DNA from 2 places in the Kitasatospora sp. NPDC032757 genome. Region 2 is predicted to be linked to the other one. Evidence: riboswitches for the same ligand, from Rfam matches in the RefSeq annotation. Region 2 holds a riboswitch; the other holds the start of a gene.
The links. A riboswitch is a leader RNA that binds a small molecule or an ion and turns the genes downstream of it on or off. The one in region 2 is predicted to bind S-adenosylmethionine.
Positions count from the first base shown of each region.

Region 1 (3,188 bases), on a different contig from region 2:
CCGGCCACCGCGGGAATGATCGAAACGCTCGCGCCGTCCGCGATCTCGGTCGCCAGGCCCTCCGCGAACCGCACGTCGTCGTCATTGACGTAGACGTTGACGAAACGGCGCAGCTTGCCGGTGTCGTCCAGGATCCGGGCGGCGATCCCGGCGTGGCTCTTCTCCAGGTCGGCGATGACCTCACCGAGGGTGGCACCCTCGGCGGCCACCTCGGCGGCGCCGCCGGTGTAGGTGCGCAGGATGGTCGGGATGCGGACGTTGGCGCTCATAGGGGCTTCTCCTTGCGGCGGGGTGGAGGGGTCAGGCGGACGCGAGGCCGGCGTCGCGGAACGACGCCAGCGTCGGGCGGATGACGGCGGTCATCCCGGCGTCGGAGACGGCGTCCAGCGTCTTCAGGCCGTCGCCGGTGTTGATCGCGACGGTCTCCTTGGCCGGGTCCAGCTGCCCGGTCTCGACCAGCTTCTTCAGTACTCCGACGGTCACCCCGCCCGCGGTCTCGGCGAAGATGCCCTCGGTCCGGGCCAGCAGCTTGATCGCGGCCACCACCTCGGCGTCCGTCACGTCCTCGACGGCACCGCCGGTGCGGCGGGCGATGTCCAGCACGTACGGGCCGTCGGCCGGGTTGCCGATCGCCAGCGACTTGGCGATGGTGTCGGGCTTGACGGGGCGGATCACGTCGCTGCCGGTCTTGAAGGCCGCCGACACCGGTGAGCAGCCCGCCGCCTGGGCACCGAAGATCCTGTACGGCCGGTCCTCGACCAGACCGAGCCTGATCAGCTCCTGCAGCCCCTTGTCGATCTTGGTCAGCTGCGAACCCGACGCGATCGGGATCACGATCTGCTCCGGCAGGCGCCAGCCCAGCTGCTCGCAGATCTCGTACGCCAGCGTCTTCGAGCCCTCGCCGTAGTACGGGCGCAGGTTGACGTTGACGAAGCCCCAGCCCTCGCCGGCCGGGTCGCCGATCAGCTCCGAGCAGAAGCGGTTCACGTCGTCGTAGTTGCCCTCGATGCCCACCAGCTCACCGCCGTAGACACCGGCCATCACGACCTTGCCCTGCTCCAGGTCGTGCGGGATGAACACGCAGGACTTGAAACCGGCCCGGGCGGCCGCGGCGCCCACCGCACCGGCCAGGTTGCCGGTCGAGGAGCAGGAGAGCGTGGTGAAACCGAACGCCCGCGCCGCCTCGATCGCACAGGCGACCACGCGGTCCTTGAACGAGTGGGTCGGGTTCCCGGAGTCGTCCTTGATGTGCAGCTGGGCGGTGAACCCGAGCTCGCGGCCCAGGTTGTCCGCCTTGACCAGCGGGGTCCAGCCGGGGTTCAGGTTGGGCTTCCCGGCCACGTCGGCCGGCACGGGCAGCAGCGGCGCGTACCGCCAGATCGACGCCGGCCCGGCCTCGATCCGCTTGCGCAGCTCCTCCGCGGCCTCGCCACCGAAGTCGTACGCGATCTCCAGCGGCCCGAAGCACTCCAGACAGGCGAAGCTCGGACCGAGCGGGAACCGGCTACCGCACTCGCGACAGGACAGCGCGGCGGCGGGGCCGAGGTCAACGGTTGCGGGTGCGGCGCCAGAAGGAGTCGTCGCAGTGATAGCCATGATGGCGGAGGCCTCTCTCCTCATCTTCCCCGTGACGCGGTCGCGCCACAGGCCGGAATTGGCACCTGTCCCGCCGGGGCCTGTAACGACAGCCGCGCGAGAAGGTTGCCGGGACGTCAACGGGCCGTTCCCTCAGTCCCTCTGGATGAGCTCTGTGAAGTTGTTGGTCTTGCTCAACGGTGACCCCGGCGTGCGAAGGTCCGACCGCTGTACGAAGACTGTATCCGAAGGCGTCAACCCCGAACGGGACCGTCCGCCACGCGAGATGACCCGTCCCGGCCCTTCCCAGCCCGTCCCAGCCGACCCCCGCCGAGGAGAGACCCGTGCCCGCCGACCCGACACCCGAGCTCCTCCCACAGGCGGCGTCCTGGCTGCGCCGCCGGTCGTGGAGCGCGGCCGACCGTCCGGTGCGCACCCTGCTGGACGCCAAGCGGGCCGCCGGCCGCGCGGGCACCGTCAGCGTCGTCCTGCCCGCCCTGGACGAGGAGGCCACCGTCGGCGACATCGTCCGCACCATCCGCCGCGAGCTGATGGAACGCCTGCCGCTGGTCGACGAACTGGTCGTGGTCGACTCCGGCTCCGCCGACCGCACCGCCGCCGAGGCCGCCGAGGCCGGCGCCCGGGTGGTCCACCGCGACGACATCCTCCCCCGGCTGCCGGCCGCCCCCGGCAAGGGCGAGGTGCTCTGGCGCTCGCTGCTGGTCACCCGTGGGGAGATCGTCTGCTTCGTCGACGCCGACCTGCGCGAGTTCGACCCGGCCTTCGTCTCCGGCATCATCGGCCCGCTGCTCACCGAACCGGAGATCCAGCTGGTCAAGGCCATGTACGACCGGCCGTTGGAGACCGAAGGAGCCGTGGTGCCGGCCGGCGGCGGCCGGGTCACCGAGCTGGTCGCCCGCCCGCTGCTCAACCTGCACTGGCCGGAACTCGCCGGTTTCGTCCAGCCCCTCGGCGGCGAGTACGCGGCCCGCCGCTCCCTGCTCGAACGCCTCCCGTTCCCCACCGGCTACGGCGTCGAACTCGGCCTGCTGGTCGACGCCCTGGAGACCGCCGGCCTGGACGCCCTCGCCCAGGTCGACGTCGGCGTCCGCCACCACCGCCACCAGGACGGCCAGGCGCTCGGCCGGATGGCCGCCACCATCTACCGCACGGCGCTGGAGCGGCTCGACCGCACCCACCGGCTCAAGGCCTCCGCCGACCTGGTGCACCCGCTGCTCACCCAGTTCACCCGTGACCCGGAAACCCGCGCGTTCACCGCCCACACCCACCCGGTCACCGCCCTCGAACGCCCCCCGATGCACACCGTTCCCGAGTACGCCACCCGGCACTGAAGGGTTTGGGTCCGCAGACCCCCGGCAACCAACCAGTCATGGGCGATCTCACGACCGAACGTTCGAATCCGACCGGCACCGCCCCCGTCCTGGTGGCCTCCAACCGGGGACCGGTGTCGTTCAGCACCGCGGACGACGGCACGCTGACCCTCCGGAGAGGAGGAGGCGGCCTGGTCTCCGGGCTCTCCGCCATCGACGACCCCGACGCCGTCTGGGTCTGCGCGGCCCTGGGCGACGCCGACCGCCGGGCCGCCCGGGAGG
Region 1 covers NZ_JBVINN010000025.1:120,263-123,450, forward strand. The annotation lists gene ACZ5WK_RS25520 (ubiquitin-like small modifier protein 1) at 1-269, opposite strand, end outside; gene thrC (threonine synthase) at 301-1,596, opposite strand; SAM riboswitch class I at 1,614-1,748, opposite strand; gene ACZ5WK_RS25530 (glucosyl-3-phosphoglycerate synthase) at 1,920-2,927, shown strand; gene ACZ5WK_RS25535 (alpha,alpha-trehalose-phosphate synthase (UDP-forming)) at 2,966-3,188, shown strand, end outside.
Region 1: it holds a riboswitch for S-adenosylmethionine, as region 2 does, so the genes downstream of both, thrC (threonine synthase) here and ACZ5WK_RS06655 (aminotransferase class V-fold PLP-dependent enzyme) in region 2, are expected to answer to the same signal.

Region 2 (3,188 bases):
CCGAGCCGCTCTCGATCCCCGGCCCGGCGGTGGACGTCGTCGGCACCGGCGGCGACCGCGCCAAGACCGTCAACATCTCGACCATGTCGGCGATCGTCGCGGCGGCGGCCGGCGCCAAGGTGGTCAAGCACGGCAACCGGGCCGCCTCCTCGGCGAGCGGCTCCTCGGACGTGCTGGAGAAGCTGGGCATCGCCCTCGACCTCTCCGCCCGGAGGGTCGCCGAGGTGGCCGAGGAGATCGGGCTCACCTTCTGCTCCGCCGCCATGTTCCACCCGTCGATGCGGCACGCCGCCACGGCCCGGCGCGACCTCGGGGTACCGACGGCGTTCAACATCCTGGGCCCGCTGACCAACCCGGCCAAGGTGACGGCCCACGCGATCGGCTGCTTCGACACGCGGCTGGCCGGGCTGATCGCCGGGGTGCTGGCCCGGCGCGGCTCCAGTGCGCTGGTCTTCCGCGGCGACGACGGTCTGGACGAGCTGACCATCACCACCACCTCGCGGGTCTGGATCGTGCGTGGCGGCGAGGTCGGCGAGACCACCTTCGACCCGCGTGAGGTCGGCATCGAGCTGGTCGGCATCGAGGCGCTGCGCGGCGCGGACCCGGCGTACAACGCGGACGTCGCCCGCCGGCTGCTGGCCGGGGAGCGCGGGCCGGTGCGGGACGCCGTCCTGCTGAACACGGCGGCGGCGCTGGTGGCGCTGGACCTCACCGACGCGCCGCTCACCGAGCAGCTGGCGGCGGGCATGGAGCGGGCCGCGGCCGCCATCGACTCGGGCGCCGCACTGGACCTGCTGAACCGCTGGTCGGAGGCCACCAGCAAGGCGTGAGGCGGTAGTTGGGGCCCGCGCGGGGGAGTGACCCCGGGCGGGCCCCGCCGCATGAGCGCGCGGGGCCCGGGCGGCCCGCAGGCGGGAGGGCGAGCCCCGTCCGGATGGTGGACCTGTGTTTGACCACCCGGCGGACGCGACCTAGAGTCTCCGGCAGGTCATGAGTGACAGCGCCAAGCCCCAGCTTGCTGTCCGGCAACCCTCCGTCCGTGGCGGGGTGCCCTGGGTGAGGACCGGGTCCCGCGGCAATCCGTCCGCGTGACAAGCGCGGACGCCGGCGGCACGCACTCCCCGGGGTCCTTCACCCAGGAGGAGTGCATCCCCATGTCCGTCGCCACCGAACTCTGCGCCCCGCTCCCCGTCCTCGGCCACGACGTCCTGGTCCCGCTGGCCAGCGGCGAGAAGGTCACCTATGCGGCGCTCGACTACGCGGCCAGCTCCCCGGCGCTCCAGCGGGTCTGGGACGACGTCGCCGCCTACGCCCCCTACTACGGCAGCGTCCACCGCGGCGCCGGCTACCTGTCGCAGCTCTCCACCGACCTGTTCGAGCAGAGCCGCCGTACCGTCGCCGAGTTCCTCGGCCTGCGCGAGGGCGACCAGGTGGTCTTCACCCGGGCCACCACCGACTCGCTGAACCTGTTGGCCGGTGCCGTCCCGGCCGGAACCCGGGTCTTCGCGTTCGAGACCGAGCACCACGCCTCGCTGCTGCCCTGGGCGCACGCCGGACTGGACGTCACCTACCTGCGCGCCCCGCGCTCGCGGGCCGAGGCGGTCGCCGCCCTGGACGCCGCACTGGCCGCGGCCCCCGAGGGCCCCAAGCTGCTCTGCGTCACCGGCGCCTCCAATGTCACCGGCGAGCTCTGGCCGGTCGCCGAGCTGACCGCGACCGCGCACCGGTACGGCGCCCGGGTGGTGCTTGACGCCGCGCAGCTCGCCCCGCACCACCGGGTCTCGGTGCGCGAGCTGGACGTGGACTGGATCGCCTTCTCCGGGCACAAGATCTACGCGCCGTTCGGCGCCGGCGTGCTGGCCGGCCGGGCCGACTGGCTGGACGCGGCCGAGCCGTACCTGGCCGGCGGCGGCGCCACCCGTACGGTGGCCCGGGAGACCGACGGCTCGGTGGCCGTCCAGTGGCACACCGGCCCGGCCCGGCACGAGGCCGGCTCGCCGAACGTGATCGGCGCCTACGCCATCGCCTCGGCCTGCCGGGCGCTGACCGACGCCGGCTTCGACGCGCTCGAGGCCCGCGAGCGGCAGCTGGTCGCCCGGCTGAATGCCGGTCTGGCGGAGGTCCCGCAGGTCAAGGTGCTCAACCTGTTCGGCGCCGGCTCGGCCCGGGTGGGAGTGCTCTCCTTCGTCGTCCAGGGCTGGAACAGCTCGCACTTCTCGGCCGCGCTCTCCGCCGAGTACGGCATCGGGGTGCGCGACGGCCTGTTCTGCGCGCACCCGCTGCTGCGCACGCTGCTCGGCGACGAGGAGGTGGCACCGTCCGAGTGCGGCGCGCCGGAGCCGTCGCTGCCGGGTGAGCGGAGCCTGAACGCGATCCGGGTCAGTTTCGGCGCCGGCACCCCGGACGAGCACATCGAGCGCTTCCTGACCGCCGTCCGCGAGCTGGTCACGGACGGCGCGGCCTGGAACTACCGCAACGAGGGCGGCCGCTGCGTCGTGGACACGCGGCGGGAGGGCTGAGCGCTACTCGTCGAGGCCGAGCGCGAAGGCGGCCTCGAGGTCGTGCTGGGAGTAGGTGCGGAAGGCGATCTGGGTCTCGGTGTGGGCCACGCCCGGGACCTTGTTCAGCCGGCCGGGGATCACCTCGGCCAGGTCGTCGTGCCGGCGCACCCGGACCATCGCCACCAGGTCGTAGCCGCCGGTGACCGAGTAGACCTCGCTGACGCCCTCGATGGCCGCGATCGCCTCGGCGATCTCCGGGATGCGGTCGACGCTGGTCTTGATCAGGACGATGGCGGTGATCACTGTTCGGGCTCCTTTGTGAGGTGCGGCCAGGGTATCGGGCGTCAGCCGGACCGTCGCGGGGGGCGGGTGGCCACCGTGCAGGCGTACAGGAAGCCGGCCGAGAAGCCGATGACGTGGACGAGGTAGGCCACCCCGGGCCCGGCCGAGTGCACCGACCACCACTGCAGGGCGAACCAGAGACCGAGCACCAGCCAGGCCGGGAACCGCAGCGGGAGGAAGAGCAGGAGTGGTACGAGCGTGGTGACGCGGGCGCGCGGATGCAGCCTCAGGTAGGCGCCGAGGACGGCCGAGATCGCCCCCGAGGCGCCGATCAGCACCCGGGTGGAGCCCGGCGAGTGCGCCTCGGCCAGCGCGAAGCCGTACGTGGCGAGCGAGCCGGCGGCC
Region 2 covers NZ_JBVINN010000003.1:246,449-249,636, forward strand. The annotation lists gene trpD (anthranilate phosphoribosyltransferase) at 1-830, shown strand, start outside; SAM riboswitch class IV at 987-1,104, shown strand; gene ACZ5WK_RS06655 (aminotransferase class V-fold PLP-dependent enzyme) at 1,155-2,519, shown strand; gene ACZ5WK_RS06660 (Lrp/AsnC ligand binding domain-containing protein) at 2,523-2,804, opposite strand; gene ACZ5WK_RS06665 (rhomboid family intramembrane serine protease) at 2,846-3,188, opposite strand, start outside.